2 regions of the Duganella sp. GW821-FHT07F09 genome follow, and region 2 is predicted to be linked to the other one. Evidence: riboswitches for the same ligand, from Rfam matches in the RefSeq annotation. Region 2 holds a riboswitch; the other holds the start of a gene.

Region 1 (15,807 bases), on a different contig from region 2:
GCCGGCAGGCCGAAGACGGTGAAGATCGGCAGGTTGGACATCGCCTTCAAGTTCATGCCCTGATCGACCAGCTGCTTGCTGCGCGGTTCGGTCAGTTTCGGGATCGCCAGCGCGGCCATCAGCTTGACGGTGTCGAGCTTCTCGCGCAGCTTGGCGCTGGGCGGATGCTCGCCTTTCGGCGTCACGCCGGCGGCCAGCAAGGCATCGATGGCCTCCTGGTTTTTCGGCTCGGCGAAGAATTCGGCAATCGACAGCGCCACCGTGCCGCCGATATCGGGCAGCACACGCAGCAGCGCGGCCGGCACGCGGCGTATCAGGTCGAAGCGTCCCAGCCACTCGGCCAGCGTTTTGGCGGTCGACTCGCCGACGTGGCGGATGCCGAGCGCGAACAGCAGCCGTTCCAGCGGCGGGTTCTTGCTGGCGGCGATCGCCTCCAGCAGATTGTCGGCCCACTTGGTGGCGATCTTGCCCTTGGCGACGGTCTCCGGCGTCGTGCCGTCACGTTCGTCGGCCAGGCGCTTCATCTCCAGCAGGTCGTCCAGCTTGAGCGAGTAGAGGTCGGCCACGCGCTGCACCTTGCCCCATTCGACCAGGCTGTCGATATAGCGGTCGCCCAGGCCTTCGATGTCCATCATCTTGCGGCCGGCGAAGTGGCGGATCGCCTCCTTGCGCTGCGCGGAGCAGAACAAACCGCCGGAGCAGCGGGCGATCGCCTCGCCCTCTTCGCGCACCACGTGCGAGCCACACACGGGGCAGGTTTTCGGCAGCTCGTACATCGCCGGTTCCGGCGTCGGACGGCGCTCCAGCACCACGGCCAGCACCTCAGGGATCACGTCGCCGGCACGGCGCACGATCACCGTGTCGCCGACGCGCACGTCCTTGCGGCGCACTTCATCTTCGTTATGCAAGGTGGCGTTGGTGACGTTGACGCCACCGACGAACACGGACGCCAGCCGCGCCACCGGCGTGATGGCGCCGGTGCGCCCGACCTGCACCTCGATCGCCTGCACGGTGGTCAGCGCCTCCTCGGCGGGGAACTTGTGCGCCAGCGCGAAACGCGGCGCCCGCGAGACGAAGCCCAGGGTGCGCTGGTCCTGCGCCAGGTTGGTTTTATAGACCACGCCATCGATCTCGTACGGCATGCTCGGACGCGCTTCGCCGATCTTTTTGTAGTACGCCATTAAACCTTCATAGCCACGCACCACCGCTCCCTCCTTCGCCACCGGCAGGCCGAGCGTGCGGTACCAGTCCAGCAGCGCGGAATGGGAAGGCGGCATGTCGGCGCCCTCCAACAGGCCGATGCCGTAGCAGAAGAAACTGAGTTTGCGCGCGGAGGTGATCCGCGAATCAAGCTGGCGCAGACTGCCCGCCGCCGCGTTGCGCGGGTTGACGAACTCCTTCTGCCCCGCTTCGCGCTGGCGCGCGTTCATGGCGTCGAAATCGGCTTTGAACATCAGCACCTCGCCGCGCACGTCGAGGACGGCGGGCGGATTGGACGTTTTGAGACGCAGCGGAATGGTGCGGATGGTGCGGATATTGGCCGTCACGTCCTCGCCGGTGTAGCCGTCGCCGCGTGTGGCAGCTTGCACCAGCACGCCGTTTTCGTAGCGCAGGTTGATGGCCAGGCCGTCGTATTTGACTTCTGCCGCGTATTCCACGGCGCCGGCCGCGTCCAGGCCCTCGCGCACGCGGCGGTCGAAGTTTTCGACATCCTCGTTGGCAAAGCCGTTATTCAGCGACAGCATCGGCACCGAATGGGTGACCTGGTCGAACTGCGGCAGCGGCGCCGCGCCCACGCGCTTGGTCGGCGAGTCGGCCAGCGCCAGCTCCGGATGTTCCAGCTCCAGCGCCTGCAGCTCCATGAACAACTTGTCGTACTCCGCGTCCGGGATGGTGGGCGCGTCCTCCACATGATAGGCGTGCAGGTGCCGGTTCAGCTCAGCGCTCAGCGATTCGATACGCGCCTTGTAATCCACTTCAGTCATTGCTACTTCCAGAATCAGCTAAACAAACGCAGTGCGCGGGTGGAACCGGCCGGGATATCGGCCTCGTTCATCTCGGTGTAGAAGTCCTGTACCTGCGTGGCGATCTCGCCCAGCGCGGCGTCGGTCAGCGGCTGGTTGTAGTCGTCGACGATGGTCCCGTCCAGGCGTCCCACCAGCGACTTGGCGCAGGCCACCATGGCACCGAAGCCGTCGCGCGCCGGCGCCACGCATGGCACGTCCAGCAGCAAGGTCAGACGCGAGGTGGTCTCCTCGGCCAGCGTGACGTTGGTCGACAGCGAGAACAGGAAGCCGCCGTCGCCGTCCGGCATGACGAAGCGGCCGTCCGGACGCACGTCGAAGCCCTGCTTCTCCAACGCCCCGATCAGGGTCGAAATCGCCCACGGCGCGCCGTTCGATTGCAGGTTGACGCCCAGCTGCGCGTCGTGGCCGGCGACGAAGCGGTGCAGATTGCGCGCCTCGGCCATCACTTCGATCATGTCCGGGATTTCCGGCTCGGCGCCGATTTCATCGGCCATGGCGCGCAGGCGCGTGACCAGTTCCGAGTATTCCAGTTCATTCAGCGCGGTGCTGCGGCTGGCCAGTTGCACGCCGCCCTGCAGCTTGGTGTAGACGCCGCCGTGGACGATCGGCTCCCAGTCGCCGCTGACGGCCAGGCCGATGTAGTGCACCGGCTTGTTGCCGACCATGCGCAGGGTTTGCAGCACCGGCAGCAGCTTGTCGCCGCGCGCCGCGCCTTCCAGCGCCAGCGGCAGCAGGCAGTCGATCAACGGGTCGACCAGGGCCGTGGCCTGTTCGGCGGCCGCCGCCGACGCCGCGTTGGCACGCGCGATCAGCGCCGCTTCGGCGGCTTCCGTCGACGAGGACGGATCGATGGGGTCCGTGCTGAAGTCGCCGCTGACGGCGCCCAGCGAAGCGGCGACGGCCGCCTCGGAGCCTGCCGCAACGCCCGGCGCCGGTGTGTCGCCGTCGAGCGAGAAGCTAGGTTCCTGGCGCGGGCCGCCGACCGGGTCGACGCGCGGTTCCAGACGCGCCGTAGCCGGCGCGGCAGCCGCAGCATCGCCGGTGCGCATCAGCACATCGTCGTGATCGGTCGCGAAGGCGCGTTCGACGCTTTTCTTGGCCTTGTATTCCTGGATTTTGTTGTAGGTGAAGACACCGGCGACGAATACGCCGGCGATCCCGATCAAACTCATTTGAAGGTCTGTCATGCTGCTTGTGCCTCTGAAGCGAAATTGGCGGCGGATTGCATATCCACCGCCACGATGCGCGATACGCCCTGCTCCTGCATCGTCACACCGATTAGTTGATTGGCCATCTCCATCGCAATCTTATTGTGCGAGATGAAGAGGAATTGGGTATGGTCGGACATCCGTTTGACCATCCGGCAGAATCGTTCGGTATTGGCGTCGTCCAGCGGTGCGTCGACCTCGTCGAGCAGGCAGAACGGCGCCGGGTTAAGTCGGAACATCGAGAACACCAGCGCCGTCGCCGTCAGCGCTTTTTCGCCGCCGGACAGCAGGTGGATGGTGGCGTTCTTCTTGCCGGGCGGCTGCGCCATGACCTGCACGCCGGAGTCGAGGATTTCATCGCCGGTCATGATCAACTTGGCCTGGCCGCCGCCGAATAAAATCGGGAACAGCTCGGAGAAGTGGCCGTTGACGCGGTCGAAGGTGTCCTGCAGCAGATCGCGCGTTTCCTTGTCGATCCGGGCGATGGCGTCCTCCAGCGTGTTGATCGCCTCGTTCAAGTCGGCGTTCTGCGAATCGAGGAAGTTCTTGCGCTCGGACGCCGTCGCCAGTTCGTCCAGCGCCGCCAGGTTGACCGCGCCCAGCATCGAGATGGCGTTGGTCAGGCGCGTGACCTCGCCCTGCAGATACGACGCCTTCATATCCGGATGCAGCTTCTCGGCCAGCGCCGCCTCGTCGGCCTGCACCTCCGCCAGCTGCGCGGCGAACTGCTCCTGGTTCAGGCGCGCGGCCTGCTCCTTGAGCTGCATTTCCATGATCTTGTCGCGTTGCGGTTGCAGCGCGCGTTCGGTCGACATGCGCCCTTCCTCGAACTGGCGAAGTTGCTGCGTGATCTGGTCCAGTTCATGGCGCGCGTCGGACAGCGCCTTCTCCTGGCCCGTGCGGCGGTCCAGCAGATCCTGCAGGCCGTCGTTGGCGGAGCCGGATTCCATCGTCGCCAGTTCGAGCTGGCCCGCCTCCAGGCTGTGCGTGACTTGCGCCACCTGCGCGGTCGCGGTGGCGATCGAGCGGCGCAATTCCTCGATCTTGTTGCGCTGGGATTTTTCGGCGAACTGCGCCTCCTGCGCGGCGCGCTCCAGATCGCGCAGGGCTTCGCGGGCGTCGGCCAGGCGCTGCTCTTTTTCCAGGAAGACGGTCTGGCCGTCCTCATGGTCGCCCTGCAGGTTGCCGAGCTCCATATCGAGCTGCTCGAACTTTTCCTCGGACTCCATCTTGATCTGGGTCTGCTCTTCTTCCTGCGCGGCGATTTCGGCCAGGTCGGTTTCGATCTGGTTGCTGCGCTGGTTGAAGCGCGCCTCGATCTCCGACAATTTGACGACGTCGAGCTGCAAGGTGTGCACCGACTGCTGCAGGCTTTGCAGCTTGGCGCGGTACTCGGTCAGGCGGCGCGTGTGTTCCGACAGGGCCGCCTCGGCGCGCACGGAGCGGGCGCGCGCCTCGTCGGCCAGCATCTGCTGCGCGCGCAACTGCTTGGTGATGTTCTCGATTTCCTGCTGCCGTCCCAGCATGCCGTCCTGCTCCGAGTCGGCCGCGTAGAACCGCACGCTGTTCTGCGTGACGACGTGGCCCTGGCGGGTGACGAAGTAGCCGCCGGCCGGCAGCTTGGCGCGCTCGGCGAAGGCCTCGGCCGCGTCCTCGGCGTGGTAGGCGTGGTGCAGCCAGTCCTGCAGCAAACCGCGCAGCGACGGGTCGTTGAGCTTGAGCAGATTCAGGAACGGCTTCAGGCCCGGCGCCTCCACCGGCGCCGGCGGCACCGCCGTCGATGGCGCGAACAGCGCCAGCTTGGCCGGCGGCGCGTCGCCGAAGAAGGCCTTGGCCCATTCGATGTTCGACATCTGCAGCGCCGAGGTGCGCTCGCGCAGCACCGATTCCAGCGCCGTCTCCCAGCCCGATTCAATATGCAGTTTTTGCCACAGGCGCGGCAGGGAATCGAGCTCGTGCTTTTGCAGCCACGGAGTCACCTTGCCCTGGGTTTGCACGCGCTCCTGCATCTGGCGCAGCGCGTTCAGGCGCGCTTCCAATTGGGCGTTGGCGGCGGTTTCGCTATTGACCTGCTGCTGCGCTTCCTGGCGTTCCTCTTCAAGGCGCGGCTGCTGCTCCAGCGCCTCTTCGAGCAGGAAGCTCTGTTCCTCCAGCGCCTGCTGCTTTTCCTCCAGCTGCATGCGCATATTGGTCAGGTGCGCGCTGTCCGGCAAACTCAGGCCGCTTTTTTCCTGCTGCAGGCGCTCGCGCCGGACGGCCAGGCCGTTGAGGATGTTGTTGGCGTTGCGCTGGTGCGCCGACTCCAGCTCCAGCTGCTGCTGCGCCTGCATGATGCGGGCGCGCGATTCCGTGCTCTTGGTCTGCGCCTCGCGCCAGGCCTGCTCCAGCATCGGCAACGCCTCGCCTTTTTGCTCGGCCATCATCTGCGACTGCTCGACCTTGGCCGACAGCTCTTCCAGCGTGAATTCGGCCTCCTCGATCTGGCCGCCGTATTCGGTGGCCTGGTTCTGCCACTGGTCGCGCTGCGCGGTCAGCGCCGCCAGCTGCGATTGCAGGCGGCCGCGCGACTCGATGACGAACTTGATCTGCGCTTCCAGGCTGCCGATTTCGGCGTTGGTCTGATACAGGCTGCCCTGCGCCGTGTGCAGGCGGTCGCCGGCGGCGAAGTGCGCCTGGCGCATGTGCTCCAGGGTCGCCTCGACGTTGCGCAGCTTCGCGGTCTGCTCTTCCAGATCGTTCTGCGCCAGCTCCACCTCGCGGAAGTACTTTTTCTGCTCGTTTTCCGCTTCGATCTTGCGCAGCAGCCAAAGCAGCTTTTGCTTCTCTTCCTGGTCCGACTGCAGCTGGTGGAACTTGGTCGCGACGGCGGCCTGGCCTTCCAGCTTTTCCAGGTTCGAATTCAGTTCGCGCAGGATGTCGTCGACGCGCAGCAGGTTTTCACGGGTGTCGTGCAGACGGTTTTCGGTTTCCCGGCGGCGTTCCTTGTACTTGGAGACGCCGGCCGCCTCCTCGAGGAACACCCGCAGTTCCTCGGGACGCGATTCGATGATACGGCTGATCATGCCCTGGCCGATGATGGCGTAGGCGCGCGGACCGAGGCCGGTGCCGAGGAAGATATCCTGGATGTCGCGCCGGCGCACCGGCTGGCCGTTGATGTAATAGGTCGAGGTGCCGTCGCGGGTCAAGGTGCGCTTGACGGCGATCTCCGCGTACTGGCCCCACTGGCCGGCGGCCTTGCCGTCGTTGTTGTCGAAGACCAGTTCGACGGAGGCGCGCCCGGCCGGCTTGCGGTGGGTCGAGCCGTTGAAAATAACGTCCTGCATCGATTCGCCGCGCAGCTCCGAAGCCTTCGATTCCCCCAGCACCCAACGCACGGCATCGATGATATTCGACTTGCCGCAACCATTCGGTCCCACCACGCCAACCAGCTGGCCCGGCACCTGGAAATTGGTGGGATCAACGAAAGACTTGAATCCCGACAATTTAATGGAAGATAGACGCACGTGATTATCTGGGCTATGGGCTGTAAAAGATCACAATAATACCATTTAGCGCATTAAATAAGGTCATAACACGGTCAAAACCCCGGCCGGAGCCGGGGTCCGCGTTACAACTCTACTCGTGCCCGCGATGCTTGGACTCCGCCCACATGGCGCGGGTGTAGGGCTGGTCGCGGCCGGAGAGGTACAGCGCGGCCTGGGTGATCCATTGCTCCGCCGGCACCGGCTCGACGCGCGGCGCGATCAGCACGATCGGCAAGCACAGCACGACCAGCATGCGGCTGAGCGCCCAATGATGCTCGGTGCTGGCGAAGCGGATGAAGGCGGCGGCGATCGTCAGCCCCAGGATGCAGCCGGTGACCGACTCGGAGACCGAGTGCGCCATCATGGGCACGCGCGAAATGGCGATCAGGATGGCGAAGACGACGCCGGCGGCGGTGGCCGCGTACCTGATGCCGCTGCTGGAACTTCTGAAAGCGAGGAAGGCGGCGACCGGATACACGGCGGCGGCACGCATCGCGTGGCCGCTAAAGCCCGCGAACTCGACTGACTCTACGCCGATGCCCCAGCCCACGAACGCCATTTTGGTCACGACGACCAAGGTCATGCCTATGCCGAACAACAGCGCCCACATCCATGAAAGTCTCCAGGACTTGCCCGCGAGCAGCCATACGCCGATCGCCACACCGATTGGTCCCGTCACCGCCAAACTACCCGCTACGCTTAAAGCATGCCACCACATCATCCAATCACCGCCTTTCAATTTTTTTGCACTGCACCATCATTAAAGCACACCCGGCCGTATTTGACCGAACAATTGCCGCGCACCAACTTCACTAAGGCGAAAGATAAGCATGCAAGGAAGGTGCCCGCCGCCAAAAAACAGTCCCGCCAGCAGCCTCGGGCGGCGCGTGGCATACTGTTGCTCATACTCACTGTTGTTTGATCGGATACGCTTTATGACACTCTCGACCTGGCTGCTGTTCCTCTCCGTTTCCCTGGCGGCGGCCTTCAGCCCCGGACCGGGCGTTCTGATGGCCATCTCGACGGCCGCCACGCAAGGCGCGCGGCGCGCATTGTATAGTTCCCTGGGCAATGCGCTGGGTGTGTTTATCGTCGCCACCACCGCCGTGGCCGGCCTCGGCCTGGTGCTCAAGACCTCGGCGTTGGCGTTCGGCGCGCTTAAGGTGGCCGGGGCCGCCTATCTGATCTATCTCGGCGTGAAAACCTGGCGCCAGGCTTCGAAAGCGCCGGCCCCGGCCGACGACTCAGCGCAGCCGGTCCAGGTCGCTCAGGCCAGCCGCTGGAGCACCTTCCGCTCCGGTCTGCTGGTGGCGGTCAGCAATCCCAAGGCGATCCTGTTCTTCACCGCCGTGTTCCCGCAATTTATGCCGCACGATCACATTGACCCGACGCGCTTCCTGCTGCTGACGTCGACCTTCACCGCCTGCACGCTGCTCTCGCACTTCTTCTATGTGGCGTGCGCGTCGTGGATGAAGCGCAAGGTGCGCCAGAGCGCGGCCCGCTCGCGCTTTACCAAGCGCACCACCGGCGCCTTGTTCATCGGCATGGGCGGCGCGCTGCTGACCGTGAAGTAATCCGACGCGGCCGGGCGCACCTCAACCGAAGGCTGACGCCTGCCGGGCCGGACTGGCGGACGTGTCGTTGACGGCGCCGCGCGCCAGCGCTTCGGACAGCGCGAGGGCGACCACGCCGTCGTTGCGCACCACCCGCGCGGTGTCTTCCCGGAATTGCCGCGCCAACTGCTCGCCCGACACCGAAAAAGCCTCCTGCCGCGCGGCGGTGGAGAAGATATACAAGGTGCGCAGCGGACTGATCCACGCCAGCTTGACCTTGCGCCGGCCGCCGTCCGGTTGCGCGAACTCGAGCCACATGCCGCGCCTTAGCCCCTCGACCTCGATGGCGGCCTCTTCCTCGGCCGCTTCGAGCTCCGGCTGGCTGGCGCGCGCGTCGGCCTCGGCCTTGTCGGCCGCGTCGGCTTTCGCCTGCAATTCCAGACGCCGCTCGGCGGCCTGCTTCGCTACCTGCACCGATATTTCCAACTGACGCTCCGGCGACAGGTCCAGCGGCGCGCGCACGATGGAGGCATGGCATTCGGCCAGCTCGGCGAAGAATTGCAGGCGGTCGGCGTCCTGCCACTTGATCACGTCGAGCCACTTGTTCAAGGTCGCCAGCATGCCTGGCAATTTCGAAATCAACAGCTTGCGGTCGTCGGCGTTCAGCTTGGGGCGCACGCTCCAGATCAGCTCGTCCATGGCCCTGGTGGCGTTGTTGACGGCGCCCGGCTTGCCGTCTTCGATGCTGTAGGCGACGGTCAGCACCGAGACCCAGCGCTGTTCGAGGAAGGCTTCCACCACCGCGATGACCTCGCCGGTGCCGATGCGCAAGGCCACGGCGTTCTTCGCCAGCTTGGCCGATTCCGCCATCTTTTCCTGCTTCAGCGCGGCGGCGATGGGTTCGGCGATGGCGGCCGCGGCGGCGCGCTCTTCGGCCTGGATCGACGCTTCCAGGTCGTTGACCGCCTGCGCGAACACCGACAGTTCCTGGTCGTAGTCGCGGCCGACGCGGTCGACGCTGCGCCGCATCGCCTTGAACAGCGGATCTTCCGGCCCCTTGCGTTGCTCCCAGCCCATGCGCGACAGCAAATCGATCATGCGGCGCGCCGGGTGTTCCTCCTGGAAGAAGAAGTTCTTGTCGACCAGCGCGGCCTTGAGCACGGGAATCTGCAGGAAACGGATCAGGTCACGTATTTCCTGCGAGATGTTCTGGTCGCTGAACACGGTGTCGAAGATCGCCGCCAGCAAATCGATGGTGCTTTCGTCGGCACGTGTCAGGCTGCCTTGCGGCACGCTTTGTTTGATGTTGGGCAGGTAGAACACGTTGGCCGGGACGGCCGCGCCGCCGGGCGCCGGGCCGCCCCCGGATTCGCCCTTGGATGCGCCGCCCCCCTCGTCGTTGCCGACCGCGCCGGCAGCCGTGGCCTGCAATCGCGCCAGATAGGCGAACAGGGGCTGCTTGGCGCCGATCTGCGACTGCCGCTGCGCCTGCTCGTTGCTGACGCTCCGCGAATGGAAACCTTGCGCCGGTCCTTGCACCCATGCGCCGCCGGGCGCGCCCCCTGGGGCGTATCCCGGCGCCGAACCCGCGGCGGCGCCGAAGCCGGCGGCGGCCAGGCCCACACCCGCCGCGCCCGCCGCACCGCCCATCGCCTGCGCCGGCGCGCCCTGCCCGGCCGCGTTCGGCACCCAGACGGCGCCCGAATTCAGCGCCGACATCGGCAAATCCGGAATGCTCAGATCGATACCGCCGGCGCCCTGCAGCAGGCCGCCGGCGATGTTGTCGACGATCTGGCCGGCGGCCGATCCGGCGACGTCGCTGGAGGCGAAAAACTGGCGCAGTTGCTGGGCCAGCGCCGCCTGGTTGCCGCGTGCGCGCTCGCCGGCCGCCGCCCTGGCGGCGTCGGCCTTGCGCCCCTTGTAGCCGTCCACCGAGCCCGGCAGCACGCCCTTGCTTTGCAACGCCAGGTTCAGCGCCTCGAGCATCGGCCCCAGTTCGATGAACATGCCTGGTTTGATGAGCGGTTGCAACAAGGGCGCCGATTCAGGCTCCGGATCGAATTCCAGCCAGGCCCGCTGCAAGGCCACCAGGAACACCTCCGGGCGGAACGGGTTCTGGCTCACGCGCAAGATATCGCGGTCCAACAGGAACGCCAGCCGCACGTTCAGCGTCTGCAAGGCGTCCGAATGCAGCGATTCGAACGGCTTGCTGACGCCGCCGAGCGCCACCCTGGTATCCATTTCCTCGAACGGCACCAGCGACATCGGCTGGTCGGCGCCGCCCCGCTGATCTTTGACGACCGGCGCCAACTCGGCGATTTCGTGCCGCAGCGCTTTTTCCAGGGCCTCCGTCGCCAGGTGCAGGAACGCGAAGTGGCGGTTGCGCAGCATATTGCCGGCACGCAGCCGTTGCTGGATGGCGCGCGTATCGCCGTCGGTGGCGTCGATCAGCGCGCCGGCCAGTTTGGTGGCCAGTTCCAGATATTGGTCGCCGGCATGCTTGACGGCGATACCGATCAAGTCCTCCAGCAAGCCATGCCGCGGCGAGACCGTCTTTTTCGGCGCAACGCTGGTGATCGGAGTGGTTGAAGTGTTAGCCATCGTGTCGGCCTGCTGGTGATCGATCCGTAGACCCCATTCTTACACAGTATTTCCATATGGCAATACCAACAATGAAAGAATTCGGGATTTTTTTGCCCGTTTGCGGGCCCTGTACCACTTTCCCCGTTCCAACAGCGGCTTTGACGAGGCGCAATGAACAAGCTTGGACTTTGCTTAACATCATCATCTGGTCCGCCCCGCGTTCCCGCCCCCGCCGCCGCTTCCCTCACCAAGGACACCCATGAAATTCCTGCATAACCTGGAAACCTCCAGCAAATTGCTGGTCGCCTTTGCCACCGTACTGGTCCTGACCGTGCTGCTGGGCCTGAGTTCGCTCTCGCGCATGGGCGAGATCAATCAGGCATCGACGCAATTGTCGGGCAGTTGGCTGCCCCAGACCATCGCCGCGTTGTCGCTGAAAAACGATCTGCAGGAATTACGCAAACTGGAGCACGTGGTTATCAGCGACAAGGCCAGTATCGAAGGTTCCGAGCAAAAACTAAGTCTCGCACTATCCGCGTTCCGTGACAATGCCGACCGGCTTGGCAGGACGGTCAACGATGCAAACGTCAAGGCCGAGGCGACCGAATTACAACGAATGGCCGTCGCCTACCTCGCCGAACACGACAAAATGATGGCGCTGGCCAACGAAGGCAAAAAGGACGAGGCGGTCGGCGTCCTCAAAGGGTCATCGCAGCCGGCCCTCGATGCGGTCAACGGCCAGCTCGACAAAATACTGTCCAGCAATATGTCGGGTAGCCAGCAGGCGGCGCGCGGCGCCGGCCAGGTCTACACGATCGCGCGCGTCACCACGCTGGCCATGCTCGGCGCCGCGATCGGCTTCGGCGCGCTGCTGGCGCTGTGGCTGGCGCGTTCGATCTCGGCGCCGCTGCGGCAGGTGATGCTGGTGGCGCAGCGCATCGCCGACGGCGACCTGAGCACCCGCATCGAGGTGCGCTCCAACAATGAAACCGGCAAGCTGCTGCAAGCGATGCAGCACATGAACGATAGCCTGACGACGATGATCGTCCAGGTGCAAAGCGGCGCGCGGGCGATCGGCCAGGCCTCCGCCGAGATCGCCGAAGGCAATCTGGACCTGTCGAGCCGCACCGAGCAACAGGCCGCCTCGCTGGAGGAAACCGCCTCGTCGATGGAGCAGCTGACGGCCACCGTCAAACAAAACGCCGAGCACGCGGTGCAGGCCAACAAGCTGGCCGTGTCGGCGTCGGCGGTCGCGGTGCGCGGCGGCAACGACGTCGAGCAGGTGGTCGGCACCATGGCGTCGATCAACGACAGCTCGAAGAAAATCGCGGAAATCATCGGCGTCATCGACGGCATAGCGTTCCAGACCAACATCCTGGCGCTGAACGCGGCGGTGGAGGCGGCGCGGGCCGGCGAGCAAGGCCGTGGCTTCGCCGTGGTCGCCTCCGAGGTGCGCAACCTGGCCCAGCGCAGCGCGGCGGCGGCCAAGGAGATCAAGAGCCTGATCGACGACTCGGTCGACAAGGTCGTGCGCGGCACGCAACTGGCCGACCAGGCGCGCCTGACAATGGACGAGGTGGTGGGCAGCGTCCAGCGGGTAACCGGACTGATCGGAGAAATCGCCGACGCCAGCGCCGAGCAGACCGCCGGCCTGGAGCAGGTCAATCAGGCGATCGCGGCGATGGATCAGGCGACCCAGCAAAACGCCGCGCTGGTCGAGCAGGCGGCGGCGGCCGCGTCGTCGATGCGCGATGAAACAGGCAAGCTGAACGAGGCGATCGGCGCGTTCGCCGTACACGACGGCGCGTACCGCGACGCAGGAACGCAGCCTTCGTTGGGCGCCGCCGCCGGCATGACGGGCGCGGCGAATATCCCGGGCGACCAGGAAATGCCGCCCTTGCCGTCCAGCACCCGGCGCGATCGGATCAAGCCGGCGCTGCCGTCGCCGGACCGGCGCGGGGACGCCCCACGCCGCCCGAGCGCCAATACCGGCCCGGCCAACAGCGCCAATGCAGGCGCCGAGGCGCGCGCCAAGACCAGCCAGGCCGGCCGCGCCGGCTCCACAAGCGGGCTCGGCAAAGCATCCGGCAAACTCAGCAATGAAGTGGAGTGGGAAGAGTTTTAAGGTCGAGTGCGAGGCATGCTCCTACAGTGCCCCAAGACGCACTCCGATAGCAAGTGCCTGAGCGAAAACGCATCATTGCCCTACCAGAAACGCGTACCGTCGCCAGTCCTTCCAGTAGGCACGGCGCGCTTTTGGCGAGTACGTTCTTTCACTTTCACAAAGGAATTAAAATGAACTCGAATCAAAAAGGCGGCAGCAGCAAGCAAGGCTCCAATCAGGGCAGCAGCAAGCAATCGGGCGACCAGGGTTCTTCCAGCGGCTCGCGCTCCGGCACCCAGGGCGGCACACATGAGCAACATGTGGAAGCCGGCCGGCAAAGCCACAAAAATGACGGCAACAAACAGACGGGCAACAAAAACCGCTAATCAGGCTGCACCATAATTAGCGGCATCGGCGGCGCCTCCCTGGCGCCGCTCCGTTTTCGGCTTGCGATCCGGGCTTGCAATCCGAACTTGCAATCCGAACTTGCACTCAAATATTGGCCACGCGCTGTCCGCGCGGCGGCACGAAGTCCTTCACCGCGTTGACCATTCCCACCGCCACACCCTCGGCCGCCGTCAGGTGCAGGTCGGAATACGCATGCGTCCGCCAGTGCTCCTCGGTCAGCTGCACATGGTCGCGCAGGATCTGCTCGGTGCGGGCGTCGTCGGCCTGCAAGCCTTCGACGATGATGCGCAGCGCGTCCGGCCGGGCGCCGTGGGGGGCGCTGGCGTGCGATTTATGCACCATGAAACGCGCCGTGTCGCTGGCATAACGCTCCTCGCCGGACAGGAACAGGATCACCGCGATCGACGCCACGGCGCCGGCGTTGTAGGTGACGATCTTGATCGGCAGCTTGCTCAGGTAGTTGTACAGGCAGATGCCGTCGCTGACATAGCCGCCGTTGGACTGGATCAGGATATGGGCGGTGGTGATGCGGTCCTCCGTCATATCGGCAACGGCGTCGAAGACACGGCGCACCATGTCACTATTGACGTCGCCAGACAGGGTGAACCACGCGTGGCCCTCGTAGGAATTTTGATCTTGGCTCATGGGTGGGCTCTCGAATAGGTGTGATTTATTCTAGCAAATAGTTGTTTATATGGCGTTTTTATTGTTCGCCATTCGTGCGCGGCCCTGATTCGGCCTTGCCCGCAAGATTGACATTCAAGCCCTTCTGACATATATTCCCGAGTCTTGATCGGGAGAGGGTTGCGGGCCAATTGGCCAACGCGGCCGCCGAAGGGGCACTACCCAAAAACTCTCAGGCAAAAGGACCGATCAAGGGACCAACGCGGCCGCCGTTTGATTTTTGATCACGGCGGGATGCCAACTGGTCCAACTCTGGAGAGCGGCCGCGGCATACGCCGGCGGCCCACCGAAGGGGCGCACGGGAACCGAGTCCGGCTGGATGGCTCGCCCGTAATCTCTCAGGTACCAAGGACAGAGGGGTCTGCGATCATTGCGGAAACAGCTTTTTAGCCGTTCCTTGTATGTTCTGTTAACCCCTTTTCGATTTGGACCGAGGAATCATGACGCTCAAAGCCACCCCACTCAATAACGCACACCGCGCCGCCGGCGCCAAGATGGTCGATTTCGGCGGTTGGGACATGCCCGTCAACTACGGATCGCAGATCGAAGAACACAACGCCGTGCGCACCGACGTCGGCATGTTCGACGTCGCCCACATGTGCGTGGTCGACATCAAGGGTGCCGACGTGCGCGCCTTCCTGCGCGGCCTGCTGGCCAACAACGTCGACAAGCTGCAGGTGTCGGGCAAGGCGCTGTACTCGTGCATGCTCAACCCGCAGGGCTTCGTCATCGACGACTTGATCGTCTACTTCATCGACGAAAGCTGGTTCCGCCTGGTCGTCAACGCCGGCACCGCCGAAAAAGACGTGGCCTGGATGCAGGCGCAGAACACCGCCACCAACGGCGGCGTGACGATCACCCAGCGCAGGGATGGCGACCGCGCTAGCGCCATGGCGCTGATCGCCGTGCAAGGACCGAACGCCCGCGCCAAGGTGTGGGAAGTCATTCCAGAATCGAAGGCCGGCACCGCCGACATGAAACCGTTCAACGTCGCCTTCGCGCACAGCGCCGCCTTCGGCGAGGCGATGATCGCCCGCACCGGCTACACCGGCGAAGACGGCTTCGAGATCGGCGTCGCCGCCGACCAGGCCGAGAAGCTGTGGAACGCGCTGGCCGCCGCCGGCGTCAAGCCCGCCGGCCTGGGGGCGCGCGACACGCTGCGCCTGGAAGCGGGCATGAACCTGTACGGCCAGGACATGGACGAAACCGTCAACCCGCTCGACGCCGGCCTGGCCTGGACCATCGACCTGGTGTCGGAGCGCGATTTCATCGGCAAGGCGGCCTTGCAGGCGATGGGCCAGAACGCCCAGTTCGTCGGCCTGATCCTGCGCGAAAAAGGCGGCGTGCTGCGCGCCCACCAGAAAGTCATCGTGGCCGGCACCGACGCCGTCGGCGAGATCACCAGCGGCACCTTCAGCCCGACCATGCAGCAGGCCATCGCGCTGGCGCGCGTACCCAACGGCGTGGCCGCCGGCGACACCGTGCACGTGGAGATCCGCGACAAGAAGCTGGCCGCCTCGGTGGTCAAGCTGCCTTTCGTCCGTAACGGTAAAATCCTTGCTGTTTGATTGTTTTAGCCACCCGAATTAGCCCCCCTACCCTCTGGAGCCTTACATGAATATTCCTGCAGACCTGAAGTACACCGAATCCCACGAATGGGTACGCGCCGAGGCTGACGGCACCGTCACCGTCGGCATCACCGAGTACGCGCAAGAC
Region 2 (15,807 bases):
GGCCGACGGCGAACGTCGTCACGCCCATCAGCAGCAAGGTGAAGGTCAACACCTTCTTGCGGCCGTATTTGTCGCCTATGTGGCCCAGCATGACGGCGCCCAGGGGACGCGTGATATAAGCCACGCCGAAGGTGGCGAAGGCCGCCACCGCGCCGACCGCCGGATCGAACGAGGGGAAGAAGATTTTTCCGAACACCAGCGCGGCGGCCGTGCCGTAGATGAAGAAGTCGTAGTACTCGACGGCGCTGCCGATCCAGCTGGCGAAAGCCGCCTTGCGTGGCGAGCGTTTCGGCTCGGGACGGGCTTCCTGTGCCGCCGGTTCGCGCGTCTCTGCGGACGCCTGCATTGAAATCGTTGTGATAGCCATGTCTTCCTCCAGATTGTAAGTGTAGTCCGAGTGCGTTAAAACCGGTGCAGGATGCCCAACTGAAGCCCGGTCAGGCGCCGGCCGTTGATGTCGTCTCCCGCCAGATTGGCAGACGGCGCGGCCGAACTGCTAAAGCGAAAACCCGCCGCGTCGTCGTTTTTCATCACGCTGGCGAAGCCGTACAACTGCGTGCGCTTCGACAGGTCGTAGTACGCGCCCACATTCGCCGAACGCACACTGGCCCCGCCGCCGCTGGTGTCGTGCGCGCCGCCCAGCATGGCGCCGACGCGGAATGCCGGGCCGACCCGGTAGTCGGCCGAGAGCTCCCACAGGTTGTAGTAGCGCCGCGCGTTGGCGTCGGTCCCTGCGAAGAAGTTGTTCGGACTGCCGACCAGGCTCAATATCGCGCCGGCGTTGGCACCGTTGGCGTTCGAAGTGGAGTTGTTGCTGCGTCCCGCCGCCAGATAGATCTTGCCGGCGCCGTACTGGTAATTGACATAGAGGTTGTGGTACTCGATACGCTCCCGCACCGTCGCGGTGGCGCGGTTGGGCGTCGCCAGCACGCCCGCGTAACCGGCGCGCCATGGGCCGTTCTGATAGTCCAGCGCCAGCTGCCACACCCCCTTGTTGTTCGTGACGGCGGTGTTCTCCGGCAGCGCGTAGTGCACATCGAGCTGCACCCCGGCCATGCGCGGCGACTTGTAGGACAGATCGTTGTCGTAACGCGAAGGTACGCCGAAGGTATTGAACATGGAGCCGAAAGTGGTGCGCTCGGTGTAGTCGATGGCGCCGCCGATGTAGAACACCTGGGTGTTCTGGCGCCCGGCGCGGAACTCGCCCACCGGCGTCACGACGCCCAGCCACGCCTGCCGGTCGAACAGGCGATTGGCGTCGGCGGCGCTGCCGCTATCGGCGCCGATGCCCTGCTCCAGCGTGAACGTGATGCGGTAGCCGCCGCCGATGTCCTCGACTCCTTTGAATCCAAGGCGGCTGCGCAGGATGGCGCCGTCGTTCAGCCCCGTGACCCGGGCACCGCTACTGCTGCGGATGACACCTATATATTCGTCGAAGGTGCCATAGATGGTGGTGCCGGATTGGGCGTGTGTTTGTGCTTGTGCCGGGGCGCAGGCGGCCGCCAGCGCCAGCACGCCGGCCGCTGTCAAGGTTTGTCTCATGATTGTCTCGTTGTTGTTATGGGTGCGCTTATAGGTAACGCACCTCGGTTTTTCGCTTGTTTTCGGCCGTTTGCGGCCTTTATGCCATCGCCGCGTGGCCCGCGGTGGCCTGCAGAACGGTCAGGCTGCGCCGCAGCACCTGGTCGGTCACCCACTTGGCCGAGCGGTAGGCACGCTGCGCCACCACCTCCGGAGAGAACTGCAGGTAATCGTCGTTGAACACCTCGAAACTGAAGTCGCCCCGGTAGCCGTTGCGGTTCAACTGGCGCAGCATCACGGACAGCTCCTTCGCGTGGCTGCCCTCGCCGGGGAACACGCGCAGATGACGCGCAGTCTCCAGCCGCTCTTCGGCGCTGCGCAAATCGCGCCACATGTAGTCGGACAGCTGCACCAGCGCGATCTTGTGTGCCGGGATGTCGTCCAGTTCAGTCAGATCGGCGCCGTTGGCCAGCATGTGGAAGGAATCCAGCACCACACCCAGATTGGCGTGGCCAGCCCGCTCCACCGCTTCCCAGGACTGCTGGTACTGGTTCACATGGCGGCCCCACGACAGCGCCTCGTAGCCCACCTTCACGCCCAGCGGCACGGCCAGCGTGGCCAGCTTGGCCAAGTCGCGCACGATTTTGTCCATGTCGCCGACGGCATGGCTGGATGTACTCGAACACACCATCAGCAACGGCGCGCCGACCGCTTTGCAGACCAGCAGCATCTGCTTGGCGATATCGAGCTTGTAGTCGTGCAGCGCGCCCTCCAAGCCTTCGTAGTCGCGCATGACCTGGATGCCGGTGACGCGCACGCCGCTGGCGCGCACCACCCGCACCGCTTCCCCGATGCCGCCCGGATGGTTGGCCAGGTCCTTCGCCCACAGCATCAGTTGCGAGAAACCGGCGGCCTTCGAGGCGCGCAGCTTGGATTCCAGCGGGCCGGCCAGGGTGATGCTGTCCATGCCGAAGTTAGCCAGATTCATAGCGCCCCCAATTCACGGAATTCGTCGGAGGACACGCCGGGCCAGCCAAACAGCGCCAGGTACAGGGGCGCCTGTTCGATCAGCATCTCCTTGCCCTTCTGGATGCGGCAGCCGAGCCGTTGGGCCTCGACCAGCAGCTTGGTCATTTCGATCTTCATGCCGCAATCGGCGACGATGCACTCGCTCGACACGCCGCGCAGGTCGATGGGCATCGCGTCATCGGCGTGCATGCCGAGCGGCGTGCAGTTGACCACCAGGTCGTAGCCCTCGGCCACCGGCAGGCCCTCCGCCACGTGGCAGGCCGGGAACGCGGCCTGAAGGCGGCCGCGCAGGGCCAAGGCCAGTTCGATCCGGTTGTCGCAGATCGCCACCTCGGCGATGCCGCGCACCGCCAGTGCCTCGGCCACGGCACAACCGACGCCGCCGCTGCCGACCACCAGCGCCCGCGCCCCGCTCCAGTTGAAGGGCGCGCCGGCCAGTGTTCGGTCCAGGGCGCGCACAAATCCCTCGCCGTCGATCAGATCACCCATGATGCGGCCGTCCGCGTCCTTGTAGATGGCGTTGCAGGAGCCGGCCAGCAGCGCGCGGCTACTGGGCACGTCGACCGCCTCCACGCTCATCGGCTTGTGCGGAATCGAGACGAAGATGCCGCCCACGTTCTCGATTCCCATCAACAGGCGCACGGCGGCCACATAGCCTTGCGGCGCCACCTTGAGCGGGATCACCCTGGCGTCGATGCCATGGCGCTGGAAGTAGGCGTTGAACAGCGTCGGCGCCTTGACTTGCTCCACCGGCCAGCCGATGACCGGGAAAATGCGCGTCGTGCCGGTAATTTCAAGCATGGCCGCCTCCCTGGGCGCCGGCGACCAGTTCGAAACTGACGCCGCCGCGATACAACTGGGTCAGAGCGCCGCGTTCCGTCGGCGCCTGCGGCGCGCGGTCGATGAAGACGATCCCGCGCCGCTGCAACTCGCGCACCGCGCCGATCACGTCCGGCACACCGAGGCCGACACGGATCAACTGTTCCTCCCATTGCAGGCCGCCTGCGCCCTCCGGCGGCTCCACCAGTTGCAGATAGAAGCTGTGGCAAGGACTCTCCAGCAGCACGCCCTTGGGCACCACGCCGAAGTAGCGTCCCTCCGGCAGCGGACGGAAATCCATCAACTGCTGGTAGAAATCGACCCACTCGGCGCTGCGGCCCTCGCCGATGGCTTGCACCACACCGAAGAAGTACAGACCCGCGACAGCCTCCGGCCGTGCCGGCACATTGGGGATGAGCTTGAAATCGACGTCGTAGATCGAGAAGTCCGCGTAGCGGTCGACAAAATAGAGGATGGAATCGCCGGCGCCGTGCACGCCCGGGATGTTCAGTTCCATCGCCCCGGCGCGGGTCTGGATGGCCCAGGCGCCCATGTCGATGGCGTGCCGGTAGGCCGCGTCGGCGTCGCGCACGCGCAGCGCGATGGCGCTGATCACGGTCGCTTGCGGCCCCTCCTCCCCCTGCGGCAGCGCACGCGGATCGGCGTTGACGATCACGTTCATGCCGCCCTGGCGGTACAGCGTCACTTCGCGCGAGCGATGGCGGGCGGTCGCGCTGAAGCCCATCTGCTCGAGCAGCGCACCCAGCGCCAGCGGCTGCGAGGTGGCATATTCGATGAATTCAATGCCGGCGATACCGAGCGGATTATTCGGTTCCGGCAGCTGTTCCTTGATGATCATGTGAGGGTCTCCCGCGTTTTTGTGCTTAAGGTCAGGCCAGTATAGGAAGCACCGCGCCGCAAAAAAACCCGTGAAAACCGGCTATACTGCGCCAATCGCCCCACTTGCGCGATTAGCGCACAAAACATGAAAAAGCCGCAGCTACTGGATGTGCATGTCGCCGAGCGCGACCTGATCGATGGATTGATCACGGGCCTCAACGTCATCACCGCCTTCAACGACGATACCGCGCGCCTGACCGCCACCGAGCTGGCGGAGAAGGTGGCGATCAGCCGCAGCGCCGCGCGGCGTTATTTGCTCACGCTGGTCCACACCGGCATGGCCGCCACGGACGGCAAAACCTTCTGGCTCACGCCCAAGGTGCTGACTTTGGGCCGCTCCTATCTGGATTCAGCGCGCCTGCCGCGCGCCATCCTGCCCTATCTGCAAAAGCTCACGTCGGAGCTGCAGGAGTCGACCAATTATTCGGTGCTTGAGGGGGATGATGTGGTGTACGTGAGCCGCGTGAACGCGCCGCGCCAGCTCACCAGCGGCTTCGAACCGGGCACGCGCCTGCCCGCCTATGCGTCGACGGCCGGACGCGTGCTGCTGTCGGCCATGCCGGACGAGGCGCTGCACGCCTATCTGGCGCGGGTGGAGCCGATCGCCTACACGCACCTGACCGTGACGGACAAGCGGCAGCTGTTCGAGGAACTGGTGGCGATCCGCGAGAGCGGCTTCGCTGTCACCGAAAACCAGTACGAGATCGGTTTTCGCGGCATCTCCGTGCCGGTCAAGAGCCGGCGCGGAAATCTGATCGGAGCGCTCAGCGTGTCGATGATGACGGCCAGTTCATCGCGGGCCGAGGCGAGCGCGCGCTGCGTGCCGGCGCTGCAGGCCACGGCCAATACATTGATGTTGTGGGTGTGATCGCGGCGCCGCCGGTGCGTGAAAATCGCGTATCCTGGGCTGCTCACACTTCTATCGGTGGAGCTAACGCCATGGCGACAAAACCAGATACCAAAGCCGTGCCGGTCCTGCTATCGGGCGGCAATCCGCAAATCCCCAAAGCTTACGGCGACGCGCCGGTGCAGGCCTACATCGCGGCGATGCCGGGCTGGAAAAGCGACCTTGGACGACGTCTGGACGAGATCATCGCCCACACCATACCCGGCGTGAACAAGGCGGTCAAATGGAACACCCCGCTATACGGGATCGCCGACCAAGGCTGGTTCCTGGGTTTTCATTGTTTTACCAAGTATGTCAAAGTCACCTTCTTCAACGGCGGCTTTCTCGATCCGCTCCCGCCGGGGGCGTCCAAAACCGCCGGTGTGCGCCATCTCGACCTGCGTGAGAACGACCCACTCGACGAAGCGCAATTCGCCGAGTGGGTGCGGCAAGCCAGCCTGCTGCCCGGCGAGCGGATGTAAAAACCCGTCAGGCCACTTGCGCGACCCGCGCGGGCCGGCTGCCCTCCCGGCCAGATGCAACGCAAATGGTATCGGCGATGATGTCGGCCGTCGCCGCCGACAGCGTCCAGCCCAGGTGCCCGTGGCCGGTGTTATAGAACACCGTCGGCGCCTTGCCGCGCCCCACGCGCGGCATCAGGTTGGGCATCATCGGCCGCAGTCCGGCCCATGGCGTCACGCTGCGCGTGCTCACCCCGGGGAAGCACTGCTGGACCCAATTCACCAACGGCGCGATGCGGTCGGCGCGGATATCGCGGTTAAAACCGTTGAATTCGGCCGTGCCGGCCACGCGGAAGCGGTCGTCCCCGAGGCGGCTGGTCACCAGCTTGGTCTCGTCGTCGAGCAGGCTGACCGTCGGCGCGGCCGCCCGGCTGGCGGCGTCGTTCAGGTGGACCGTGATCGAATAACCCTTGACCGGATAGACGTTGACGCGGTCGCCCAGCATGGCCGCCATGGCGCGGCTGGCGGTGCCGGCGCAGACGACCACCGCGTCGTAGCGGCTGGTGGCGCTGAAACCATCCTCCTCGACGGTGATGTCCACGCCGTCCATGCCGGCCCGCATTGCCGTGACGTGCTGGCCGAAGCGCAATTCGGCGCCCAGCCGTTGCGCCGCCCGCGCCAGCCCGGTGGTGAACTTGTGGATGTCGCCGGTGCTGTCGCTGACGGTGTAGTGGCCGCCGTAATAGTCGCCGCGCAGGGTCGGTTCGATGGCGCGCATCTCCTCCGGTGTGACGGCGCGGCGCGACAGGCCTCCCTGCGACAGCAGCTTCGATACCCCGGCGGCGTGCTCGAATCCCGCGCGGTCGCGGTAGATGTGCAGGATGCCTTCCCGCTTGAGGTCGAAGGCGATGTCCTCGTCCCTGGCCCACTGGAACAGGTGCTCGCGCGCGGCCAGCGCCAGCCGCGCGGTGGCGACGGTGTTGTCGCGGTAGTGCGGCATGGCGGCGATGAATTCGGCGAACCACGACAACTTGTGCCAGCTCGGCTTGGGATTGACCAGCAGCGGCGCGTCGTTCCGCAACATCCACTTCAGTCCCTTGGCGATGGTGGAACGGTGATTCCATACTTCCGCATTGGAGGCGGACAGCTGGCCGCCGTTGGCGAACGAGGTTTCCATCGCCGCGTAGCGGTGGCGTTCCAGCAGGGTGACGGAGAAGCCGCGTTTGGCGAGGGCGTAGGCGGTGGTGACGCCGGTGATGCCGCCGCCAATGATTGCTATGGTTTTCATGAAGGACTCCAGACCGTCAAAGGGGATGGTCTCGGCGCACATGCGCAAAGACACCCCCTCTGTTCTGGACCTGAGAGATTCACGCCGGGCCGCGATGGCGGCAGCGCTTGCTCCTTCGGTGCGGGGGGACGACGTCCGAGTCCTGCCGCTCTTCAGAGTTTAAAGTGCTGTATCGGTCCTTTTGCCTGAGAGTTTCCGGGGCGGTTGCTCCTTCGGCGCCGTTCGTCAGCCTGGGCTGGAACAGTCTCTCCCGATACGGCGGTGGTTTTTGGCCACAACGCGCCTAGCTTACCCGAAAAATTGCGGCTTTACTATCCCCGTTGGATTTGCGGATGGCATGGTGGCAATCATCTAGCCGCCATAAGCTTGACCCGGCACAGCACCGGCGGCGACGGACGGCAGACAATCGTCGCGGCGGGGAACCGTGACGTCCCTTGTCGGTCAAACCAGCGAAGACCCGGCACGCCGGCCGCCTTGCGCTGAAAGGAGCTGCCATGAAACTTTGCCTCATCGTGTACTACTCTCGCACCGGCGTGACGGCCAAAGTGGCCAACACGCTGGCCCAGGCCTGCGGTGCCGACATCGAGCGACTGCAGGATTTACGTCCGCGCGACGGCGCCGCCGGCTTCCTGCGGTCGGCGTGGCAAGGCTGGCGCAAGCTGCCGGGCGAGATAGCCCCGGCGCAACGCCGCCCTGCCGACTATCCGTTCATTTTGCTCGGCACGCCGGTCTGGGCCGGACAAATGAGCGCGCCGATGCGCAGCTACATCCTGCGGCAGCGCGAGCATTTCCGCCGCATCGGGCTGTTCTGCACGGCCGGGAGCGGCGACGGCCAGGACGTGCTGACGTCGATGGCGGAAATGTGCAACACACTGCCCATCGCCAGCCTGTGCCTGCGCCAGAGCGACGTGCTGTCGGGACACTACCAGCAAGCGCTGGCCGATTTCGCCAGCGAACTCGCGATCGTCCAGCGGGACCATGAAGAGTCGGCGCCGTCCGCCCCGCTGACACACCCGGTGTAGACCGTGGCGGGGCGGAGGGGCGGCGCCCCTGGCATCAACGGGCGATGGTCGCCGCCTGGCCCAGCGCCTGCTGCAACGGCTCGGCCTGCGGGTTGCTGACGGTGCCCGCCGCGATCTCCCTTGGCGACAACGTCCGGCCGTAATAGGCATTGGTCAGGCTTTGGTTGAAGCGGATATCATTGATACCCACCGTCGCCACGTCGCCGAACAAGCCCTTGGTCCCGCTCCAGGCCACGACATCGCCGGTGCCCGCCGTTCCCTGCGCCAGCCGGCTCCAGTTCAGCACGGTAAGGCCGGCATCGGCGCTCAGGGCAAGATTGTTTTTCTTCATAAACTCGTTGACCGCCTTCTCATTGTTGAGAACCAGCGCGAGCGGCCCGCCTTCCGCGCCGGCCTGAAGGCCGACCGTCAAGCCGCCGAGGTCGTAGAACGCCGGCCCGCTCCAAGTGCCGTCCGACCGTTTAAGCAGCAGCAGGCCGGCACCGCCATGGGCGCCCACGCCCAGCGCCGCCCGTCCATACGACGGGACAATCAGCACGCCTTTTGCCTGTTGCAGCAATTGTTTCATGCGCGGCTCCGCTTCCAGCCGGCGCACCACCGACAGCGCGTCGCTGACGCGTTGCGATGCCCGCTGGGCGGGCTTGGCGCCGAGATTGCCCGTGTCACTACGCCCGCTCCGGGCGCTCTCACCAGTCTGGCTTGCCGAGCCACCCTGTCCGCTCGATCCGGTTTGTCCGCTTTGGCCGCTGGTGCCGCTTTGGTCGCTCTGCCCGCTTCCAGACTGGGCCACCGCCGCGCCGGACAGCAACGTCGCGGCCACCCATGCAAGCGCTGCCGCCTGCTTTTTACGCTTGATCGTCATAGTTTCCCCCTTTGTGCGCTCCATACAATCTCGTACGCAGGTGCGTACCCAAATCATGCTAGCGCCGGAGGTCCGGCAACGCCTTTGATCTCACACAAAGTGTGCGAAAAAACCGACCCGCACCTGCGCCCGCGCAAGAGCATCAGGTCTTGAGTCTGCTATGCGCGCGACTCTGCCTTGCGGGTGCGACAGCGTACATCGCTTAAAATTGAACTCAGGCATACTTATCGTTACCCCGAAATAACTTGATGAAGGCGAGACATGGCAGAGAATGAAAAGGCGGCAACGCCCGCCCCGGCGATGGACGCCGAAACCCTGGAATTCATACGCGGCGTCTTCACGCTGGTGCGCGCCGGCGATGCGGAGCGCCTGGCCGGGATGGTGGCCAAGGGCCTGCCCGTCGGCTTCCGCAACGAAAAAGGCGACAGCCTGATCATGCTGGCGTGCTATCACGGCCACCTGGACACGGCGCGCGTGCTGCTCGAAGCGGGCGCCGATCCGAACGTGCCCAACGATCAGGGACAGACGCCGCTGGCCGGCGTCGCCTACAAAGGCTACCTGGACATCGCCGAACTGCTGCTGGCCCATGGCGCGGATATCGAAGGCGCCAGCCCGGACGGCAAGACGCCGCTGATGATGGCGGCCATGTTCAACCGCACCGATATCCTCAATCTGTTGATCGAACGCGGCGCGGCCGTCGACGCGGTCGACAGCCGGGGCATGACGGCGATCTCGCTGGCGCAGACGATGGGGGCGAAGGACACCGCCGCCCTGCTGGCTGCAAAAAACCCGTAAGCCACGTCCCGATTCCCGCGCTCGGCGTCACGCCCCGATCAGGCCCTGCCCGCAAACGCGCAGCGTCGCGCCGGTGATGCCGAACGCGCCCGGGGTGGCAAGGAAGGTGATCAGTTCGGCGACGTCGCGCGGTTGACCGCTCTGCTTGACGGAATTCAGGCGCCGGCCGATCTCCCGCACGACCATGGGCATGGCGTCGGTCATCGGCGTGTCGATAAAGCCCGGGGCCACGGCGTTGATGCAGATGCCGCGCGGCGCCAGCAAAGGCGCCTGCGCCGTGACATAACCGATCAGCGCGGCCTTCGACGCCGCGTAGTTGGTCTGCCCGAAGTTTCCCGCCACGCCGCTGACCGACGACAGGCAAACGATGCGGCCCTCGTCCCGCAGCACGCCGCGCTCAAGGAATTGCTGGTCTATCGCCATCACGGCGGCCAGGTTGACCTGCACCACCAGATCCCAGAAATGTTCCTGCATATTGGCCAGCGTGCGGTCGCGCGTGATGCCGGCGTTGTGGACCACGATGTCGACGCCACCGAAGCGTTCGAGCAGGAAACCGGCAAGGCGCTCCGCAGTGTCCGGCGCCGCGATATCGGCGAGGAAGGGAACGGCGGCGTAGCGGTCGCAGGCCTTGTGCAAATCGTCCGCCGCGCCCGGCACGTCGAGCGCGACCACGGTGGCGCCCTCCTGCGCCAGCCGCTCCACCACGGCCAGTCCGATGCCCCTGGCGGCACCCGTCACCAGCGCGACCTTACCGGACAAGACCTGCGTCGAGGGCATGCCGGCGGGCGCGGCGACGCTGCCGGCGAGGTGAAAAGCCTGACCGGTCACATAGGTGGCGCGGGCGCCGCAGAAGAACCGCAACGGGCCATCGAGCCGATCGAGCGCGTCGCGGGCCACATAGCCGAGATTGACAGTGATGCCCTTCGCGCCGATCTCCTTCGCCAGCGACCGCACGAATCCCTCGACACCACGCGCAACGGCGGCCGCGACGGGCGTGGCCGCCGCGCCGGGATCGGCCGCCAGCACCAGCACCCGGCCATTGCGGACCAGCCGCCGCACGACGGGATGCAAGCCGTCGTACAACGCTCGATAATCCTGCGGCATCACGCAGCCGGTCGCGTCCATCGCGACGATATCGAGCGGCCCGGAGTTGGCGGGCGGTGCGTCCAGTGTTGCCGCGCCGGCGCGCGCCAAGGCCGCCGCCATGGCGTCGGCCGCATAGCCGCCGGCGGTACGGCACAACAGCACGCGCTTGCCATCGAACGGCCGCTCCACATAAGGACCCGCCTCGCGCGACAGCGGCACGGGATTCGGCAGGCCGATCGCCTTGGCGATGGCGCCGGTGAGCGGGTTGCCGTTCAAGCGCATTAACAAATCGGACATGTGTTTCTCTTTGGGGTCGGTAGCGCGTCATTATGCCATTGCCCCGCCCGGCGGGATTATCGTGGTGGCGGCACAAAGCCCTCCGTCAGCACCACCGTCCCTTCGGTCGCAGCGATGCGCAACTGCTTGGCCGCCGTATATTCGGGCGAGTAGTAAAAGCGCTGTGCCTCGGCGAGGCTCGGAAACTCGGCGACGACGCTAACCGCTTTGGGACTCCCCTCCACGGCGCTGGACTTCATATTGAAGACGACGAGTTTCAACTTGTATTTCGCGCCAATCGGCCCGACCACGTCCAGATACTTCTGAAATCCAGCCTGATCATGGATATTGAAATTGGCGATCAGGTAGCCATGCGCCGGTGTGGCTGGCTGATCCTGTTGCGCGTGGCCGCTCGCGCTCAAGGCGACGGCGGTGACGAAGGCGGCGGTGCGAATGAAGGTAGGCATAGGTCTCTCGATGAAGGACGGGTCCCGCGACCGCACCATGCCGTCACCTTCGAACCCGTATCCATGACAAGAATTTTGTCATGGTCACCGGCATAACCGTTTGCCCTTTCCGGCTGATAAATTGCCCGAAGCGAGGACTCTCGACCACGGCGATCCGGTCCGAACGGTCCACGCCTAACCCGGTTTGCCGTCCACCCGCGCGTTGGCCAGGTACGGACGGTAGACGGCTTCTCGACCCTGGGTGTCAACGGCGTGAACGAGATGATCCGTAACTTCGATCCCGACGGACGGCAGGACATCACCACGCCGTGGGGCCGCGCCTTCGCACTGCGGGTGCTCGACGTTGGCAGTCAGCCGGCGTAGCGCCGGCGGCGCCGCCCGCGCCGAAAAAAGCCGTCCATTCGCGTTGACGTCGGCAATCAGGCTTGCCTGCGCCGACGCGCAACCGCGCCGAGCAGACCAAATCCGGCCAACAGCATCGCATACGTCTCGGGCTCAGGAACGGCGGTGACGGCAGTCAGCGTCCAGCCGGACAAGGTGCCCCCGGGCGTAACCGTGTGCACGTCACTCCTCCTGAAGCCGCTAGACGTTTCCACCCAGCTGAAATCGGCATCTGGCCCGCTACGTTGGGTAAAGTAATTGACATCGTAGCCACCGAAAAAATGGCCATCCGAGAAAAAGAAATTATTTTCCAGGCCGCTAAAAGAGACCACCGGATCGTCATGCCAACGTCTCCCGTCGAAGCGGGCCGCGAACAGCGAACCGCTGCCGGCAAAATCGACACCGTTGAGTTTGACATAAATGTTCGACAGATCGGTGACAAGGTTGCCGTTGGCCGTGCCGTCAAGCCTCCCGGTGATTGTCGTGCTGTCGGCGAAAGTGTAAGAAAAGTCGAACGTGGCCGCGTGGGCGGAGGCGGTAACAAGCGTGGCGGCCAGCACGGCCAGCCCTAATGTCTTTTTCATTGTAATGCCTCGTTTGAATGGTTAATTAATTGATACGTTCATATAATATATGAATTATCAAAAAGAAACACCATGTCTTTCACCAAGGGTTGAGGACACAATCTCGACGCGCTATGCGGGACCGCCAAGTGGCGGATTGCGCGCTGCGCGCAAATCCGCCCCACGCAGCGGCTTTTACTTCGGCAACTTGTAACGCTGCTCGCGATACAGGATGGACGGCAGCACCACATGCGACATGGCCTTGTCCACCAACTGCGGATCGGGCGGCGTGGCGCTGGTGGTCAGCGTCTTGGTGGCGGCGTCGTACTTACCCAGCAACGGCTCCTGGCCCGGACGCAGGATGGTGGCCGACGAGCCCTCCAGCCAGGCGAAGTAGTTGTCGAACTGGATCAACGCCCTGCCCGGCGTCTCGCTGTCCCTGGCCAGGTCCCGACCGATCATCGGATGCTCGCTCGACACGCCCATCAGCGACAACATCGTCGGCGCCAGATCGATCTGGCTGGCGATGGTCTTGATGACCTTGGGCTGGATGTCGGCGCCCATGATCAAGCCGGGGATGTGGAACTTATTGATCGGCACCAGGCTGTCGCCATAGACCCGGTTGTCGTGGTCGGCGACGATCAGGAACACGGTGTCCTTCCAGTAGGCCTCCTTCTTGGCCTGGGCGATGAAACGGCCCAGCGCGTAGTCGGCGTACTTGACGGCGTTGTTCACGGTCTGCTTCTCGGCGTCGTGCAGCTCGATGCGTCCGTCCGGGAACTGGAAGGGCTCGTGGTTGGACGAGGTGAAGATCAGGCTGAAGAATGGCTTGTTGGCCGCGTGCAGCGTCTTGAGGCGCTCCAGCGACTTGTCGAACAAATCCTCGTCGGAGGCGCCCCAGCTGCCTTCGAACACCGGCTTCATGTCGCGGCGGTCGACCACCTTCTGGAAACCGTTACCGGTGAAGAAGCCGCGCATATTGTCGAAGTGCGCTTCGCCGCCGTAGACGAATTCGGTGTGGTAGCCCTTCTGGCCCAGGCCCAGCGCCAAGGTGTAGAAGTTCTGCTGGGCCAGCGACAGCTTGACCACGCTGCGCGCCGGGGTCGGGCCGTAACCGGCGACGACCGCCTCGATGCCGCGCACCGAGCGGGTGCCGGTGGCGTACAGCTGTTCGAACCACCAGCCTTCCTTCTTCAACTTTTCCAGCTCCGGAGTGACCGGCACGCCGCCGAGCGACTCGACGAAGGTCGCGCCCAGGCTCTCCTCGAGCACGATGACCAGGTTGAGCGGACGCTCGCGCTGGGCGGTGGCGACCTGCTTGTGCAGGGTCGGCAACTCGGCGGAGGTGAACTGCGCGTCCTTGAGCCACGGCGCGCTCTTGACGACCTGGAACACTTTCTCGCGCGGATACTTGCCGTAGATCTCGGACGAATTGGCTTCCTTGCTCATCGAGTTGAGCGCGTCGAACACCGACCACGGCGAGTTGATGATGAGCGAGTTGACCATCGAGTCGCCGGTCAGCGCGAACAGCGCCGGATTGGCCGGACGGTGCGCGGTGGTCGAGCGGATCTGCACGAACACCAGCACCACCAGCAACGGCCACACCAGCAGCAACTTCAGCGGCCCCCACGCGACCATGTTGGCCGAGGCGGCCTTGAGCAGCCGGTACAGGCCCACACCCAACAGGATGGTGGAAATAACGCCCAGCACCAGGGCGATGCGGAAGCCGTTCCACAAGGTGGCGATGACCTCGTGCGGATAGGACAGGTATTCGATGAAGAGCCGGTTCGGCCGCACGTCGAACTGCATGATGAACTGCGGCGTGGACACTTCCATGAACACGATGAAGATCAACGCGAACGTGGCCCAGCCGACCGACAACAGGCGCCACAGGCGCTGCGTGCGCCGGTGCGCCAGCAGCGGCGCCAACACCAGCGGGATGGCGAGGAAGTAACCGAGCAAGATGAGGTCGGCCCGCACGCCCTGGACGAAGATCCGCAGCGGAATACCGGTGGGCGCCACCCTGCTCCACTGCCAGGCGACCAGGCCGGCGCGCGACAGCGTGAGGATGAGCAGGCCGAGCAACAGCAATTGCAGCAGGCTGGAGAACGGGCCGGCCCAGGCGGTCAGCCTTTCCAGCCGCGCCGCGCAGCGATTCAACAGGCTATTCGAACGTTGTGTCATGGCGATCCCCTTGCGGCGCTTCAGTCGGCGCCGGCGCCGACGGCCATCGGATGCGAGGCCATATACTGCGGCGCGCCGCTGCCGGCGCTCATCAGCCAGGCGGTGAACAGCAGGAACACCACCACCATGGCGAACAAGGTCGACACGCGGCGGGCGTCGTCCGGCTGCGCGAACACCGGCGGCTTGCCGTAGCCAACGCCGATGTAATAGGCGGCGAACACGGTGGTCATGTAATGGACGGCGCCGAACATCTCGCCCAGCTCGCCCTTGCGCGGGTGTTCGATGAGCAGGTGAGACAGGGCCACCAGCACGATGTAGATGACCGATATCGACAGCGGCGGCAGGTACAGGCCGAAGCGCTCGACGAAGTCCCGCACGCCCGGACGCTTGCGCGCCAGCAACGGCAGGATGATGTTGTGGGTCAGGCCGACGATGGCGATCACCTTCAGCAGCACCGTCTTGTGCAGGCTGGCGTTGCCGACGGCGAGGTTGTGCAGGTTGGTCTCGGACTGGCGGTTGTTAGCCAGGAAGTATTCGGGCGAGGCGATGTGCAGGATGCGCTGGAACCAGCTGATTTCCTCCAGCGCGGCCAGCGCCACCAGCGCCGTCAGGCCGACGAAGGCCAGCAGTTGCAGGTTGATCTTGGGCGTGCGCTGCCATTGTTCGACGGCGAGGAAGCCGAGCATGCCGGCGGTGACGGTGAAGCACAGGAACTGCATCCACTCGACGATGCCGTCCTCCACCACCAGACGCCAAAGCGCGGTCTGGTCGTTCTTCCACATGATCGCCAGCGCCAGCACGAAGATGTTGACGAGGACCCCGACCGCGACGACCGGATGCACATACCACTTGTTCTTTACCATGCACTACTCCATTGCTGATTAAATTTGTTCGTTAGCGGCCGCGTGCGCGAGCACCGGTTCCGGAATCGGCGAGGTTTCGGACTCCACCAGCGGCGACACCAGCTCGGCGCGGCGGGCGGCGCGCTGCCGGAACAGCGCCACCACCGTCGACCCCAGCGCCCACGACCACAGCAGCGGGTCGAGCAGCGCGTCCCACAGGTTGCCGGAAGGCAGGCGCAGCACCGAAAACAGCAGCACGGCGACCAGCAGCGCGACGGGGCCGGCGATGACTTGGCCGCGCACGATGGCCACCGCGCAGGCGATGGCGACCGCGCAGGCGACCAGGGGCGCGGCGACGGCGCCAAAGCCGCTGGAATACAGGCCCAGCGCCAGCACGCCGAAGGCGTCCAGATACAGCACCAGGC

Evidence for each region. A riboswitch is a leader RNA that binds a small molecule or an ion and turns the genes downstream of it on or off. The one in region 2 is predicted to bind glycine.
Region 1: linked by a shared signal. The riboswitch ahead of gcvT (glycine cleavage system aminomethyltransferase GcvT) and the one ahead of AC07P1_RS10025 (D-amino acid dehydrogenase) in region 2 are both predicted to bind glycine.

What each region holds. Positions count from the first base shown of each region.
Region 1 covers NZ_JBWKQJ010000015.1:35,284-51,090, reverse strand. Annotated here, with positions in the region: gene ligA (NAD-dependent DNA ligase LigA) at 1-1,985, opposite strand, end outside; gene AC07P1_RS29750 (cell division protein ZipA C-terminal FtsZ-binding domain-containing protein) at 2,000-3,214, opposite strand; gene smc (chromosome segregation protein SMC) at 3,211-6,738, opposite strand; gene AC07P1_RS29740 (phosphatase PAP2 family protein) at 6,851-7,438, opposite strand; gene AC07P1_RS29735 (LysE family translocator) at 7,695-8,333, shown strand; gene AC07P1_RS29730 (DUF1631 family protein) at 8,355-10,913, opposite strand; gene AC07P1_RS29725 (methyl-accepting chemotaxis protein) at 11,155-13,020, shown strand; gene AC07P1_RS29720 (hypothetical protein) at 13,191-13,385, shown strand; gene AC07P1_RS29715 (ATP-dependent Clp protease proteolytic subunit) at 13,492-14,052, opposite strand; glycine riboswitch at 14,192-14,289, shown strand; glycine riboswitch at 14,334-14,456, shown strand; gene gcvT (glycine cleavage system aminomethyltransferase GcvT) at 14,532-15,659, shown strand; gene gcvH (glycine cleavage system protein GcvH) at 15,706-15,807, shown strand, end outside.
Region 2 covers NZ_JBWKQJ010000003.1:335,340-351,146, reverse strand. Annotated here, with positions in the region: gene AC07P1_RS10060 (MFS transporter) at 1-367, opposite strand, end outside; gene AC07P1_RS10055 (porin) at 403-1,542, opposite strand; gene AC07P1_RS10050 (sugar phosphate isomerase/epimerase family protein) at 1,622-2,509, opposite strand; gene AC07P1_RS10045 (shikimate dehydrogenase family protein) at 2,506-3,351, opposite strand; gene AC07P1_RS10040 (4-hydroxyphenylpyruvate dioxygenase) at 3,344-4,228, opposite strand; gene AC07P1_RS10035 (IclR family transcriptional regulator domain-containing protein) at 4,355-5,137, shown strand; gene AC07P1_RS10030 (DUF1801 domain-containing protein) at 5,209-5,637, shown strand; gene AC07P1_RS10025 (D-amino acid dehydrogenase) at 5,645-6,904, opposite strand; glycine riboswitch at 6,954-7,067, opposite strand; glycine riboswitch at 7,068-7,167, opposite strand; gene AC07P1_RS10020 (flavodoxin family protein) at 7,399-7,926, shown strand; gene AC07P1_RS10015 (lipid-binding SYLF domain-containing protein) at 7,961-8,788, opposite strand; gene AC07P1_RS10010 (ankyrin repeat domain-containing protein) at 9,050-9,583, shown strand; gene AC07P1_RS10005 (3-oxoacyl-ACP reductase) at 9,611-10,966, opposite strand; gene AC07P1_RS10000 (DUF1330 domain-containing protein) at 11,023-11,412, opposite strand; gene AC07P1_RS09995 (PEPxxWA-CTERM sorting domain-containing protein) at 11,832-12,377, opposite strand; gene AC07P1_RS09990 (LTA synthase family protein) at 12,552-14,540, opposite strand; gene AC07P1_RS09985 (hypothetical protein) at 14,561-15,403, opposite strand; gene AC07P1_RS09980 (hypothetical protein) at 15,422-15,807, opposite strand, start outside.